2 regions of the Cupriavidus sp. OV096 genome follow, and region 2 is predicted to be linked to the other one. Evidence: riboswitches for the same ligand, from Rfam matches in the RefSeq annotation. Region 2 holds a riboswitch; the other holds the start of a gene.

Region 1 (7,533 bases), on a different contig from region 2:
GAGGCGCGCCCCGGGGTCTGGACCAAGCGCGACATCGCCGAGCGCTTCGGCCTCCCGCGCGAGCCGGTGCAGTACTTCGCCCTGATGAAGCGCGAGGCATGGAGCTATCGGATGTACATGGCCGGCAACCTGCCGGCGCACTTCAGCGTCTATTTCGATGACGCCGGCGTGCTGGACCGCACCATGATCATCATGGACTCGCGCGGCGGGGACCGCAGCCGCTCCAAGTAAGTGAGGGCGATGGGGTGGCGCCCCGGCTAGCCCCTATAATGGGGCGCCTCCGCCATGTCGGGCGCGGCGGTTATTATCAGGTTCCCCGCCGTTCTCATGCCCTCGTACCCTCTTGTCCTTTGCCTGACCATAGCCGTGGTGTGCAGCGTGGGCATGGTTATCGCCACCTGGCCGCGCCGCGACGATCCCACGATCAAGGCTTTCCTCGTGCTGGCCGGCGGCGTGGCCATCTGGAGCGGCGGCCGGCTGCTCGAAGTCAGCTCGACCGATCTGGACGGGCGCATCTTCTGGGCCAAGGCCCAGTACGCGGGCATCGTGATGGTGCCCATCGGCTGGCTGGTGGCGATGATCCACCTGAGCCGGCCGCGCTACGTGGTGCCGTGGTCGCGCCTGTGGCTGCCGGTGCTGGCCGCCGTGGCGTCGGTGGTGATGGTGCTGACCAACGAGCGGCATCACCTGATCTGGACGCGCATCGACCTGATGCCGGCCGGCGTCTCGCCGGGCGCGATCTTCCACCATGGCCCCGGCTACGTGGTGGTGGCGGCGTGGACCTACTTCATGCTGCTGCTAAGCCTGGTTTTCCTGCTCACGGCCGAGGTGCCCAATGCGGCGCTGACCCGGCGGGGCCGGGCCATCGTGGCCAGCAGCCTCACCTTGCCGCTGCTCACCCACATGGCCTACCTGCAGCGCTGGACCAGCCCGCTCGGCGGCGACCTGACCCCGGCCACGTTTTCCCTGATGACGGTGGTGGTCTGGATCTGTGCGCTGCGTACCCATCTGGACGACATCGGCCACTACGCGCGGCTGCGCGTGTTCGACACGATTGGCGACGGCTGCGTGATCGTCGACGCGAAGGGGCGGCTCGTCGAGTTCAACCCGGCCGCCCTGCGGCTGGTGCCCGACCTGCGCCGGGGGCAGCCGATGCCGGCCGTATGGGACGAGGCGCTGCGCCAGCCGCGCGAGGCGGGGGCCGACGTCGGCGCCATCCCCTACATTCCCCAGGGCGCGCACTACGAGGTGACGGCGGAGCCGGTGATGCGGCTGGACGGCAAGCGCATCGGCACGCTGGTCTTCATGCGCGACATCAGCCGCTACCAGTCGCGCGAACTGGCGCTGACGGCCCAGCTCGGCCAGACCGAGGCGAAGCTCTCGCGCGTGGAGGCGGACCTCGACATCGACGCGCTGACCGGCATCCCCAACCGGCGTTTCTTCCAGCGCGAGTCGCTGCTGGCCGTGACCCGGGCCTTCGAGGCGGGCGAGCCGATCGGGCTGCTGATTCTCGATGTGGACCTCTTCAAGCAATACAACGACCTGTACGGCCACCCCTGCGGCGACGATTGCCTGCGCCGGGTGGCGACCGCGCTGACCAGCGTGCTGGTGGGCGAGCAGTTCTGCGCGCGGCTGGGCGGCGAGGAATTCGCGGTGGTGCTGCCGGACGCCTCGCAGGACGAGACGCGCAACGTGGCGCGCCGCATGGTGGCGGCGGTGCGCGACCTGGAGATCCCGCACAACGGCACGCCAGTGCAGCCCTTCGTCACGATTAGCGTGGGCGCGGCCTGTACGGTGCCGGACGCGCCACGGCTGGAGCCGCTGCTGCACCGCGCGGACAGCGCGATGTACCAGGCCAAGCGCGCCGGGCGCAATCGCTTCGTCCAGGACGGGAAGATCTACATGGGCCTGCAGGCATAGTGGCACGCGCAGGGGCTTGCAAAATCCGCAAGCTCCTGTAGAATGCGCCGCTCACCTTGCCCAGGTGGCGGAATTGGTAGACGCACTAGGTTCAGGTCCTAGCGGTGGCAACACTGTGGAGGTTCGAGTCCTCTCCTGGGCACCAAGATTGAAGAAAAAGGCCCCGCGCAAGCGGGGCCTTTTTCGTTGGCGCGATGGTTGTCGCCCCTCTCCCTCAGGGAGAGGGGCGGGGGAGAGGGCTGGCGGTTCAGGCAGCGATATCGCGTCCGGTCACGCCGGCCCTCTCCCCCAACCCCTCTCCCGCAAGCGGGAGAGGGGAGAAAGCACGCGGTACCGCCGCCTGCCGGATGACATCGCCCACCATCTCGGCCGTCACCGCCGACAACGTCCACCCCAGATGCCCGTGGCCCGTGTTGTAGAACACGTTGGCCTGCCGTCCGCGCCCCACGCGCGGCATCATGTTCGGCATCATCGGCCGCAGCCCTGCCCACGGCACCACGCTGCGCGTGCTCACGCCGGGGAAGCAGGTGTTGACCCAGTCGATCAGGGGCCGGATGCGGTCCGCGCGGATGTCGCGGTCGATGCCGTTGAACTCGGCCGTGCCGGCCACGCGGAAACGGTCCACGCCGAGCCGGCTGGTCACGAGCTTGGTCTCGTCGTCGAGCAGGCTGACCGTGGGCGCCGCAGCCTGGCTGGCGGCGTCGGGCAAGTTCACCGTGATCGAATAGCCCTTCACCGGGTAGATGTTCACGCGGTCGCCCAGTTGCGTGGCGAACTGCCGGCTGGCCACGCCGGCGCAGACCACTACGGCGTCGAAGGTTGTCGAACTTGTCTGATTACCGTCGCGGACGGTGATGGTGGCCGTGCGGCCGTCCGAGTTGACCGACTGCACGTCCTGGCTGTAGCGCGTGACCACGCCCAGCCGCTGGGCCGCCGCGGCCAGGCCGGAGGTGAACTTGTGGATGTCGCCGGTGGCGTCGCTCTCGGTGTAGTAGCCGCCGTAGTACTGGCCGGCCAGCGTCGGCTCGATCGCGCGCATTTCCTCGGGTGTGACCGCGCGGCGCGGCAGGCCGCCCTCGGCCAGCAGCGTGGAGACCTCGCCGGCATGGTCGAAGCCGGCCTTGTCCCGGTAGATATGGAGGATGCCCTGCCGCTTGAGATCGAAGTCGATGCCTTCCGCCTCGGCCCAGTCGAACAGGTGTGCGCGGGCGGCGATGGCCAGGCGGGCGGTCTCGATCGTGTTGGCCCGGTAGTGCGGCATGGCGGCGATGAACGCGGCGAACCAGCTCAGCTTGTGCCAGGTGGGGCGGGGGTTCACGAGCAGCGGCGCGTCGTTGCGGAGCATCCACTTGATGCCCTTGACCAGCGTGGAGCGGTGGGTCCAGACCTCGGCGTTCGACGCGGAGAGCTGGCCGCCATTGGCGAACGAGGTTTCCATGGCGGCGTAGCGATGGCGCTCGAGCAGTGTGACCGCGAAACCACGTTTGGCGAGGGCGTAAGCGGTCGTCACGCCGGTGATGCCACCGCCGATGACAGCGATTGTCTTCATGTTGTCAGGTCTTCCAGGACGTCGTGGATGGGGGGTACGTGGCGCACCATGCGCGACGCACGCCCCCTCTGTCCTTGACCTGAGAGATTCACGATGCGCGCGGGCGCATCGCTTGCTCCTTCGGTACCGTCGGCTGACGCGAGCCGGGGTTCTTCAGAGTGCAATGGCGTTACCGGTCCTTTGGCCTGAGAGTTTCCGGGGCGGTTGCTCCTTCGGCGCCGGCCTGCCGGGCGGCAGGCACAGTCTCTCCCGATAACGCGGGTAAAACGGGTATGGCGGGTGATGCGGTATGACGGGGCTACTATGCCACGGGCGGCGCCGGCGCGGCAACCCCAGGTTAGTCGAGGTCGCGCGGCTTGCGGCCGGTGATCATCGCCCCGACCAGGTTTTCCTTGCCGGCCACGCTGGTAACGATGGCCACCAGCGCGTGCACCACCACCAGCCCGAGCAGCGTGTTGGAGAGCCAGCGATGGATGTCGATGGGCCAGTCCTCGCCCCAGAACGCGTCGAAGCGGGAGAGCCAGCCGGTAACGGCGAGCAGCAGGATCAGGGTCCACATCGCCAGCATCATCACCGCGCCGAGCGGGGTGTGGCTGATGAAGCGCGGCGTGCGGCGTCGGGCCATGGCCCGGGCATGGGCCAGCACGCCGGCGGGGCGCGGCAGCCAGGCGCGGAAGCGCGCGTGTTCGCTGCCGATGAAGCCCCAGAGAATGCGAAACAGCACAAGTCCGGCGGCCACGTAGCCCAGCACGCGGTGCATCTGGTCGCCGGAATCGTCGATGAGGTCGTAGCAGACGATGGCCGCCACGCTCCAGTGCGTGAGCCGCACCACCACGTCCCAGACGCGGAGCGTGGTGGTATTGCGCAGCTGGCCGGCCGGCACCGACATGCTTACTTCTCGATCTCGGACTTCACGATGTCGAGCGTCTTCGTGTCGAAGTAGATCTCGGCCTTCTTGCCGTCCTTGGTGGTGCCATAGATCTCGTAGCAGTTGCCGTCCACCTTGAACTTCTTGATGTTGTAGCCCTGGGCCGCGATCTTGGCCTTGGCGTCGGCCTCGGGCATCCATTCGGACTTCGGATGCTTGTCGCACTTGGCGCCCGCGAAGGCCCCCGTGGAAAACGCACCGGCGATGAGAAGTACGGCCACTTTCAGCATTGCAGCTCCCGCAAGAAGCCCCATCCGGGGCGGATGCCGGAATCGTACGCGGTAACAAGAACAATTCCCAATCAATGTTTTCCCGCACGATGACCTGCATCAAATGCCGTGCGCGCCGCCCGGCGCGGCGGCTATCGGCGTGAACGTCGGCAGCGGGATTGTCCGGGCTGTGGGACAATTCCGCCTCGCCCACAGGGCGTGGGTGACGAAGGTGTCTGCATGAAATCGATCGACTGGAAAGACTGGGAAATCTTCTGCCGCGTGGTGGAAGGGGGCGGCTTCACGCAGGGCGCCGAACTGGCGGAAGTGCCCAAGTCATCGGCCAGCGCGGCGGTTGCCCGGCTGGAAACCCAGCTTGGTGTGCGCCTGTTCGAGCGGACCACGCGGCGCGTGCGCGTGACCCAGCGCGGCCAGCAGCTCTATGACCGCGTGGCGCCCCTGTTTGGCGAGTTGCGCGAGATCAGCGCCGAGGCCGCCTCGGTGAGTGCCGAGGTCAGCGGCACGCTGCGCATCGCCACGCCTTACGAGGTGGGTTCGCAGCACCTGTCCGCCTCGCTCTCCAGGTTACTTAAGCTGCACCCGTCGCTGCATGTGGAACTGGACATGAGCTGGGACCAGCCCGACCTGATTCGCCACGGCTATGACCTCGCCTTCGTCATGACCGACACCAACCTCCACGACAGCTCGTTCGCGAGCAAGCGCGTGGTGCTGATCGAGCGTGCGTTCTATGCGGCGCCCGCGCTGATCCGCGAGCACGGCCTGCCGCGCGCGCCGCAGGACCTGAAGGGCTGGCCGACGCTCGGCAACCTCGACGATGTGCAATGGGAATTCCTGCGCGATGGGGTGGAAACCTTCGCCATGGACGTCTCGCCGCGCATCTCCACGCATAACGCTGAAGTCCGGCTCAAGGCCGCGCTGGATGGGCTGGGCGTGGCGCGCATGTCGCCCCGCTTCGTGCACGAGCATCTGGTGCACGGCCAACTGGTGCGCGTGCTGCCCGGCTATACGTCGTCGCCGCTGAAGGTGTACGTGCTGATGCCCGCGCGCAAGCTGATGCCGCCGAGCGTGCGGGCCTTCCTCACTGTGCTCGAGGAAACGCTGGGCGTGCCGGAGACCCGGCGCCCGGCACCGCGCGCCAAGGCGCTGGGGGGCACGGATGGATCGGACAGCGCCGACATCGCCGATACCCCGGACGGTGACGGCGGCGCGGTGGTGATCGGGCTCGACTGAGTTTCCAGGCGAGCCGGTCGGTCAGTAGGGCTGGTCGCCGGGACGGATGTCGAAGCCGAGCGTGTCGGCGATCTCGAGTATCTCTTCGTCGTCTTCGCTGCGCGTGATCCAGCCGCCGTAGGCGTCGCCGCCGGTATCCCAGTTCCAGAGCGTGTAGCCGGCCATGCGTAGCTGCGTGGCGACGATCTCCATCAGCTCGGGCACGCTCGTGCCCTCCAGGAAGTCTTCGTCCTCGGTGTCCTCGGTGCCCCAGTCCACCTCGAGGTCGATCCGCTCGCAAAGCTGGTTCAGGCAGCCGATAAAGGACTCGGCGTCTTTCCAGTCGACATAAAAGCCGGATTCCCAATCGATGATGTCCTTGACCTGCCACAGCAGGCCGGCGGCATCGATCTCGTCTTCCTCGGCGTCTTCCAGCGCTTCCTCGAACAGCGAAAACTGCCGGCTGGTCTGGGCGCTGTCGCCGAGGTTAATCAGCGCGAATAGCCGGCTGATGGCGTCTTGCGCGTCGTCGTCCAGTTCAATTGCCATCTGCTCCTCCTCTGGCTTCGGTATTCATATCCGTCAGGCTGCCACGTTCACGATTTCGCGCTGGCCGCGAGGCGTCACGCGCAGGGCGCGCGACGTGTCCGTACGCTCGATCCATCCGCGTGCCAGCAGGCTGTCGAGCAGCGCCGCGCCGAGCGCCCCGCCCAGATGGGGCTTGCGTTCGCTCCAGTCCGGGCAGGTGCAGGCGAACTGCCGGCGCTTGCGGCGGGTGGCGCCCAGGTCGATGCCAAGCTGCCCCATCGCCTCCGCGCCGGGGGCGCTGAGGTCGACGGCGCTGCCCGACACGATCAGCCAGCCCGCTTCGGACATTCGTTCGAAAAGACCCACCGCAAGTTCCCCAGCCAGATGGTCATAACAGGTGCGAGCCTGTCGCAGCGCCGGCGGCGCCGTGCGGGAGACCGGCACGGCACGCACGCGCGGCGGCTGGCTGGCCAGCGACGCCGACGCAAGCGCCTCGATGGCCACACCAATTTCCGGCGTGGCCAGCCGGTAATAGCGATTGCGCCCACGCGTCTCCACGGCGAGCAGGCCGCCTTCGGACATGCGGGCGAGATGGCCGCTGGTGGACGAGGCCGACAGCCCGGCAATCATCGCCAGTTCGCCGGCCGGCCGCGCGCTGCCATCCATCAACGCCCACAACATGGCCGCACGGCCGGGGTCGGCCAGCAGCCCAGCAAGCTGGCTGATGCCAGGAGCGTATTCCATAGTTCAGTGCGGAGTGAAACGACGGATGAAGTATAGAGCGAGATGCGTACAACCATATAGTGGACAAACGCAACGATATAAAATACTATGTCCACAAATATCCAGGCAGTTCTAATAAAGGAGACATGATGTTGCGCCTGATGATGTACTCGCTGTGGACGGCTGCCCTGTTGACGGTCAGCCCTGCGCAGGCGGCCTATCCGGACCGGCCGATCGTTCTGGTGGTGCCGTTCGCGGCCGGCGGGCCGGCTGACGTGATGGCGCGCACGCTCGCCAAGTCCATGACCACGCGGATCGGGCAGACGATCGTCGTGGAGAACCGGCCCGGCGCCGGGGGGCTCGTGGGTATCTCGGGCGTGACGCGTGCCACGGCAGACGGCTATACGCTGGGCATGGCCGGTACGGGCGCGATGGTCTACGCACCG
Region 2 (7,533 bases):
GGCGGCGGCGGCCTCCGAGGCCGCCTCGCGCATGCGTTCCTCCCAGCGCGGCGAGCCGGGGCGCGGGAACAGGCCCTCGATGACGGTCACGCCAAGCACGTGCACGGCCACCATGATCGCGGCCATGACCAGGAACAGCCGCAGGAACATCGAATCGAAAAGGTGGCGCCGCATGGTGGGGTCTGTCCGGACGCCGGCGGTGGCGTTCGGCGGCGGGGGGGACGCGGCCATGCGTCAGGAATCCACGTTGACCGTGAAGACGTAGCCCTCGCCCCGCACCGTGCGGATCAGCGCCGAGTCGCGCGGATCGTCGCGCAGTTTCTGGCGCAGGCGCGAGACCAGCAGGTCGATGCTGCGATCGAACACGTCGAGGTCGCGACCGCGTGCCTGGTTGATGAGCAGTTCGCGATCCAGCACGCGGTTCGGGTGCTCGATGAAGGTCAGCAACAGGCGGAACTCGGCGTTCGACAGCGGCACGACCGTGTCTTCCTCGTCGAGCAACTGGCGCAGCGTGGTGTTGAGCCGCCACGCGCCAAACTTGACCTCGTGCCCCGCCGGGGTAGGTGCCGAACGACGCACATCGGCCCGGCTGCGCCGCAGCACCGTGTGGATGCGCGCCACCAGTTCACGCATCTCGAACGGCTTGGTCACGTAGTCGTCCGCCCCCACCTCGAGTCCGACCACACGGTCGGCCAGTTCGGCGCGGGCGGTCAGCATGATTACGGGGATGTCCGTGCGCTCGCGGATCTCGCGACACAGCGTCAGGCCGTTCTCGCCGGGCAGCGAGAGGTCCAGGATGACCAGGTCATAGTGATGCTGCGCCATGGCCGTGCGCATCGACGCCCCGCCTTCGGCCCCATCGGCCGCCATGCCGAACGTGGCCAGGTATTCGGCCAGCATGGCGCGGATCTGGGGATCGTCGTCGACGATCAGCAGGCGGGTAGGCAAGGCGGGAGTGAGGTCCATGGCAAAGCGGGAGGGATGGGAAACGCCGGCGGGCGACGGCCTGCGCAACGACCGGCGGTCAACTGTACCAGTTTGCAATATTCGCGCTGTGGCGGCTTTGTATCAGGTTCGATACGTGCGCTGTGGATAACTTCGCCTGACAAAACGACGCCCCCGGCACTGCCGCGCCGGGAGCGTTCAACAGGGAAGAGCCAGGCACGCAAGCGTACCCAGCCGCACCGCTAACCGAAGGGCAGGCGCGGCACGGCGCCAGTCGCCGAGGCGTCTGACGCGTCGCCATATTAGAAAGCGCGAGGCGCGCGGTCTTGTCTGCCTTGTATCGGCCGTGATGCTTGGTAGGGGATGCGACTCAACCCGTCACCGGCTTGCCGGGTGCGCCCGGCGTACCCAGCAGCGCCTTGAGATTGGCCAGCCGGTCCTTGGGGCTCATGGCCGGGGTCTCGTCGACGGGAGCCGGCGCTTCTTCGAGTTTCATTTCGGCGATGAAGCGCGAGGGTTCGCAGGAGTAGGTGTCCCGGGCGCGTTTGCGCTTCTTGCACCAGCTGATCTGGAGGCTGCGCTGGGCGCGGGTGATGCCAACGTACATCAGCCGGCGCTCTTCCTCGATCTTCTCGTCGCTCATGTCTTCGTCCTCGCGCGCGTGGGGCAGGATGCCCTCCTCCACGCCCACCAGGAACACGTGCGGATATTCGAGGCCCTTGGACGCGTGGAGCGTGGAGAGCCGCACCGCGTCCGGGTCTTCCTCGCGGCCTTCGAGCATGCTCATCAGCGCCACGGTCTGTGTCAGTTCGAGCAGGTTCTTGCCTTCGTCGCCAAAGCCGTCGGCGTTGTCGAAGCCGGTGGCCTCGCCCTCCCCGGCCTCGGGTTCCGGGCGCGTGCCCTTGCGCTTGAGCCAGTCGAGGAATTCAAGCGTATTGGTCCAGCGCGACTGGGCCTGGCGCTCGTCGAAGGTATCGTACAAGTACGATTCATAGTGGATGCCGGCCATCATGTCGTCGAGCAGCACGGTGGCCGGATCGGTCTTGGCGCGGTCCGCCAGGCGCACCATCGACTCGCAGAACACGCGCAACGGCTCCAGCTGGCGCGGCTGGAGCTTGCCTTCGATGCCGCCCATCATGGCGGCCTCGAACAGCGACACCTTGGCCTGCCCCGCGAACGTGCCGAGCGCCTCCAGCGTGGTGTTGCCCACGCCGCGCTTGGGCGTGGTGATGGCGCGGATGAACGCGGGATCGTCGTCCGGATTGGCGATCAGCCGCAGGTAGGCGCAGATGTCCTTGATCTCCGCCTTGTCGAAGAAGCTCTGGCCGCCGGACAGCACGTACGGAATCCGCTCGCGCCGCAGGATCTGCTCGAACAGCCGCGCCTGATGGTTACCGCGATACAGGATGGCGTAGTCGCGGAACTGCGCGCGGCGCTCGAACTTGTGGGCGGACAGGCGGAACACCACGGACTCGGCCTCGTGCTCCTCGTCGTTCATCGGATGGATGGCGATGGGGTCGCCCATGCCGTGCTCCGACCACAGCTTCTTGTCGAACAGCTTGGGATTGTTGGCGATGACCGCGTTGGCCGCCTCCAGGATGCGCACCGTCGAGCGGTAGTTCTGTTCGAGCTTGACGACCTTGAGGTCCGGGAAATCGGTCTGCAGGCCGCGCAGGTTGTCCAGCGTGGCGCCGCGCCAGCCGTAGATGGCCTGGTCGTCGTCGCCCACGGCCGTGAACGCCGGCGCGCGCAGGTGCGAGCCGCCGGCCAGCAGCTTGAGCAGCGCGTACTGGCAGGCGTTGGTGTCCTGGTATTCGTCGACGAGGAAGTAGCGCAGGCGGTTCTGCCATTTCAGGCGCACGGCCTCGTCGCGCGCGAACAGCTCGGCGGGCAGGCGGATCAGGTCGTCGAAATCCACCGCCTGGTAGGCGTGCAGCGTGGCCACGTAATTGCGGTAGACCATGGCGGCCTGGTGCTCGTCGGCATTGGCGGCCTGGGCCAGCGCGGTCTCCGGATCGATCATGCCGTTCTTCCACAGCGAGATCGTGCCCTGCACGCTACGGATCAGCTTCTTGTCCGTGGTGGCGAGCTGCTCCTGCACCAGTCCGAAGCAGTCGTCCGAATCCATGATCGAGAACTGCGGCTTCAGGCCGACGTGCTCCGCCTCCATCCGCAAAATCTGCACGCCGAGCGAGTGGAAGGTACAGACGGTGAGCTGCTTGAGCGGAATCCGCTTGCCCTCGCGCGTGGTCTTGCCCTCCATCAGCTTGCCGATGCGCTCCTGCATCTCTTTCGCCGCCTTGTTCGTGAAGGTGACGGCGGCGATGTGACGCGGCTCGAAGCCCTTGTCCTCGATCAGGTGGGCGATCTTTTGCGTGATGACGCGCGTCTTGCCGGACCCGGCGCCCGCGAGGACGAGGCAGGGCCCGTCCAGATAGCGAACGGCTTCGGATTGGGCGGCGTTGAGTCCGTGGGTCATAGGTGGGCGGGTGCCGGATGGCGCACGCTTGGCGGGCGCGCGAAAGGCGTCGATGTTAACACGCAGGGTGGCCTGCGCCGGTGCCTGATGACGGACATCAAGGACGCAAGTGCTACCAGTGTTTCATCGCGGTAACACTTCGTAAAAGTGACGTCCGAGGGGACATCCGGGGCATGGAGATTGCCTCATACGGTCATGCGGGACCGGCGGCGACGCCGTCCTGATGACAAATTCGGCACATTCGGAGGCGATCATGAAAACAATGCGAACCCTGGCGAAAATCACGCTGATCGGTGTCACGCTGGCGGCCTTTGGCGGCTGCGCGGACATGAGCCCCAAGACCCGCAACACCGCCATTGGCGCGGGCGTTGGCGCGCTCGGCGGCGCGGCGCTGACCAACGGCAGCGCGCTCGGCACGGTGGGTGGCGCGGCGGTGGGTGGCGTGGTGGGTAACGTCGTCACGAAGGATCGTTGATCCGGCGCGGGTAGTCCTTACCTCAGGCGGCAGGAATTACAGCCAGCCCCCTCCCCGGCGCCTAGCAAGGTGGCGTCGGCGCCGCGTTGACAAAGGTCAACCCGTCCCGTACATTCACGCGCATCCAACCGGGAGAGCGCGCAGCCATTGCGCCGCCGAAGGGGTATCACCCGAAAACTCTCAGGCACCACGGACCGGTCGGATCGGCATGCAACATGCACACGATGCATGCCGCACTCTGGAGAGCGACACCCGCCCGTGCCAACGCATGGCGAGCGTGTCCACCGAAGGGGCGCGCGATGCGGCAAGCTGCATCGTAATCTCTCAGGTATCGAGGACAGAGGGGTCATCCGCCGCGGCGGATTGGTGGCATTGCCATCGATCCCCACGGCGGATGACCCTTTTTTCGTTTTCGCTGCCGTATTCGCTCCAGAGGATTTCCCATGACGCTCCAGGCCACGCCCCTTAACGCCATCCACCGCTCGCTCGGTGCCCGCATGGTCGATTTCGGCGGCTGGGACATGCCGGTCAACTACGGCTCCCAGATCGAGGAACACAACGCGGTGCGCGGCGATGCCGGCATGTTCGATGTCTCGCACATGTGCGTGGTGGACCTGTCCGGCCCCAACACGCGCGCCTTCCTGCGCGGCCTGCTGGCCAACAACGTCGACAAGCTCCAGACCCCGGGCAAGGCCCTGTATGCGTGCATGCTCGACGAAAAGGGCGGCGTCATCGACGACCTGATCGTCTATTTCTTCGCCGAAGACCGCTTCCGCCTGGTGGTGAACGCCAGCACGGCGCTGGGCGACATCGAATGGATCACGGCCCGCAACGCGGCCACCGGCAGCGGCGTGACGATCACCCCGCGCCGGGGCGACGTGGCGCCGGCCGGCGTGGGCAAGCTGGCGATCATCGCCGTGCAGGGCCCGAACGCGCGCGCCAAGGTGCACGAGGCCTTCCCGTCGACCCAGCCGGCCGACGCACTCAAGCCGTTCAACGCGGTGGTGGTGCGGGACCCGATGGTCGGCGAGCTGATGGTGGCCCGCACCGGCTACACCGGCGAGGACGGCTTCGAGCTGGTGGTGGAGGCCGAGAACGTGGCCGGCATCTGGGAAAAGCTGCAGTCCGTGGGCGTGCGCCCGGCCGGACTGGGCGCGCGTGACACGCTGCGCCTGGAAGCCGGCATGAACCTGTACGGCCAGGACATGGACATCCACACCTCGCCGCTCGACGCCGGCCTGGCCTGGACCGTCGACCTGCAGAGCGAGCGCGATTTCATCGGCAAGTCGGCGCTGCTGGCAGCCGGACAACATAAGACATTTGCCGGCCTGATCCTGCGCGACAAGGGCGGTGTGCTGCGTGCGCACCAGAAGGTGATCACCCCCGCCGGCGACGGCGAGATCACGAGCGGCACCTTCAGCCCGTCCCTCTCCCAATCCATTGCCTTTGCCCGGCTGCCGCAGGGCGTTGTGCCCGGCACCGAGGTCCAGGTCGAGATTCGTGACCGCAAACTGACCGCGACTGTGGTTAAACTGCCGTTTGTGCGCAATGGCAAGGCACTCGTGAGCTGAGGCATCCGCCCGGCTGACACCAACGGTCGCCATCACGCCTGCCCGGCTGGCCCCGGCAGGCGAACCGAAACAAGACAAACACTGCATTCCCGGAGAATCCGTCATGAATTTCCCTGCTGACCTGAAGTACACCGAATCGCACGAATGGGTGCGCGTTGAAGCCGACGGCACGCTGACGATCGGCATTACCGACCACGCGCAGGACGCGCTGGGCGACATCGTCTTCCTGGAACTGCCCGAAGTGGGCAAGTCGGTCGGCGCCGGCGACGCGCTGGCCGTGGTGGAGTCCGTGAAGGCCGCTTCCGACATCTACGCCCCGGTGGCCGGCGAAGTCATCGCCGTGAACGAGGCCGCCAGCGCCGCGCCGGAATCCGTCAACGCCAACGCCTTCGACGCGTGGCTGTTCAAGCTGAAGCCGGCCAATGGCGACGATGTGAACGGCCTGATGAACGTCGACGCCTACAAGGCCAGCGTCGGCGCCTGACGCGCTGCACCAGCCGTCTCCCGAGCCAGGAGACGGCGCCCGAGATGCCCGCGCGGCGGCCAGGCTGACCACCTGCCGCCCCGCCCCACGAGACACTTGCCATGAACGCCCCTCTTCCCATGAACGCCGCCCAAGGTAGCCGGCCCACGCTGGCCGAACTGGAGGCGCGCGACGCCTTCGCCGCCCGTCATATCGGCCCGGATGCCGCCGAACAGCAACACATGCTCAAGGTCCTTGGCTACGAGACACGCGCCGCGCTGATCGACGCCGTGGTGCCCGCCGCCATCCGCCGCCGCGACGGCATGCCGCTCGGCGAATTCACCGAGCCGCTGACCGAGGAAGCCGCGCTGGCCAAGCTGCGCGGGCTGGCGAACAAGAACCGCGTGCTCAAGAGCTTCATCGGGCAGGGTTACTACAACACGCTCACGCCGGGCGTCATCCTTCGCAATATCTTCGAGAATCCGGCCTGGTACACGGCCTACACGCCGTACCAGCCCGAGATCTCGCAGGGCCGCCTGGAGGCGATGCTGAACTTCCAGCAGATGGTCACGGACCTGACCGGGCTGGACATCGCCAATGCGTCGATGCTGGACGAAGGCACCGCTGCCGCCGAGGCGATGACGCTGCTCCAGCGCGTGAACAAGCACGCCTCGAACACGTTCTACGTGGCGGACGACGTGCTGCCGCAGACGCTGGAAGTGGTACGCACGCGCGCGCTGCCGCTGGGCATCGAGGTCAAGGTCGGCCCCGCCGCCGAGGCCGCCGGCGCCCATGCCTTCGGCGTGCTGCTGCAATACCCGGGCGTGAACGGCGATGTGGCCGACTACCGTGCCATCGCCGATGCCGTGCACGCCGCTGGCGGGCTGGTGGTGGCGGCGGCGGACCTGCTGGCGCTGACGCTGATCGTCGCGCCGGGCGAATGGGGCGCCGACGTGGCCGTGGGCAACTCGCAGCGCTTTGGCGTGCCGCTCGGCTTCGGCGGCCCGCACGCCGGCTACATGGCCGTGAAGGACGAATTCAAGCGCTCGATGCCGGGCCGTCTGGTGGGCGTGACCATCGACGCGCAGGGCAACAAGGCGTACCGGTTGGCGCTGCAGACGCGCGAGCAGCACATCCGCCGCGAGAAGGCCACGTCGAACATCTGTACCGCGCAGGTGCTGCTGGCCGTGATGGCGTCGATGTACGCCGTGTACCACGGGCCGCAGGGCCTCCAGCGCATTGCCCAGCGCGTGCACCGCCTGACCGCCACGCTGGCTGCCGGCCTGAAGGCGATGGGCGTGACCCCGGTCAACGCCACGTTCTTCGACACCCTGACGCTGGACACCGGCTTCAACACCGAGGCGATCCACGCCGCCGCCACCGCGCGCGGCATCAACCTGCGCCATATCGGCGCCACCCGCGTGGGCATCTCGCTGGACGAGACCGCCTCGCGCGAGGACGTGGTCGCGCTGTGGGAGATCTTCGCGCACGGCAAGCCGGTGCCGGCCTTCGATGCGACCGAGGCCGCCGTCGGCGATGGTTTCCCGGCCGCGCTGGCCCGCCAGAGCGCCTACCTGACGCACCCGGTCTTCAACACGCA

The links. A riboswitch is a leader RNA that binds a small molecule or an ion and turns the genes downstream of it on or off. The one in region 2 is predicted to bind glycine.
Region 1: linked by a shared signal. The riboswitch ahead of BM115_RS11100 (D-amino acid dehydrogenase) and the one ahead of gcvT (glycine cleavage system aminomethyltransferase GcvT) in region 2 are both predicted to bind glycine.

Annotation. Positions count from the first base shown of each region.
Region 1 is NZ_FOWM01000004.1:187,245-194,777, reverse strand. It holds gene BM115_RS11115 (hypothetical protein) at 1-231, shown strand, start outside; gene BM115_RS11110 (histidine kinase N-terminal 7TM domain-containing protein) at 328-1,920, shown strand; tRNA gene BM115_RS11105 (tRNA-Leu) at 1,979-2,065, shown strand; gene BM115_RS11100 (D-amino acid dehydrogenase) at 2,168-3,469, opposite strand; glycine riboswitch at 3,633-3,731, opposite strand; gene BM115_RS11095 (cytochrome b/b6 domain-containing protein) at 3,807-4,358, opposite strand; gene BM115_RS11090 (PepSY domain-containing protein) at 4,361-4,627, opposite strand; gene BM115_RS11085 (LysR family transcriptional regulator) at 4,847-5,857, shown strand; gene BM115_RS11080 (DUF6630 family protein) at 5,879-6,385, opposite strand; gene BM115_RS11075 (ArsR/SmtB family transcription factor) at 6,419-7,108, opposite strand; gene BM115_RS11070 (Bug family tripartite tricarboxylate transporter substrate binding protein) at 7,234-7,533, shown strand, end outside.
Region 2 is NZ_FOWM01000014.1:104,480-112,012, forward strand. It holds gene BM115_RS23905 (ATP-binding protein) at 1-174, opposite strand, end outside; gene BM115_RS23910 (response regulator) at 235-966, opposite strand; gene BM115_RS23915 (UvrD-helicase domain-containing protein) at 1,316-3,424, opposite strand; gene BM115_RS23920 (glycine zipper 2TM domain-containing protein) at 3,678-3,899, shown strand; glycine riboswitch at 4,019-4,106, shown strand; glycine riboswitch at 4,128-4,250, shown strand; gene gcvT (glycine cleavage system aminomethyltransferase GcvT) at 4,343-5,470, shown strand; gene gcvH (glycine cleavage system protein GcvH) at 5,574-5,954, shown strand; gene gcvP (aminomethyl-transferring glycine dehydrogenase) at 6,056-7,533, shown strand, end outside.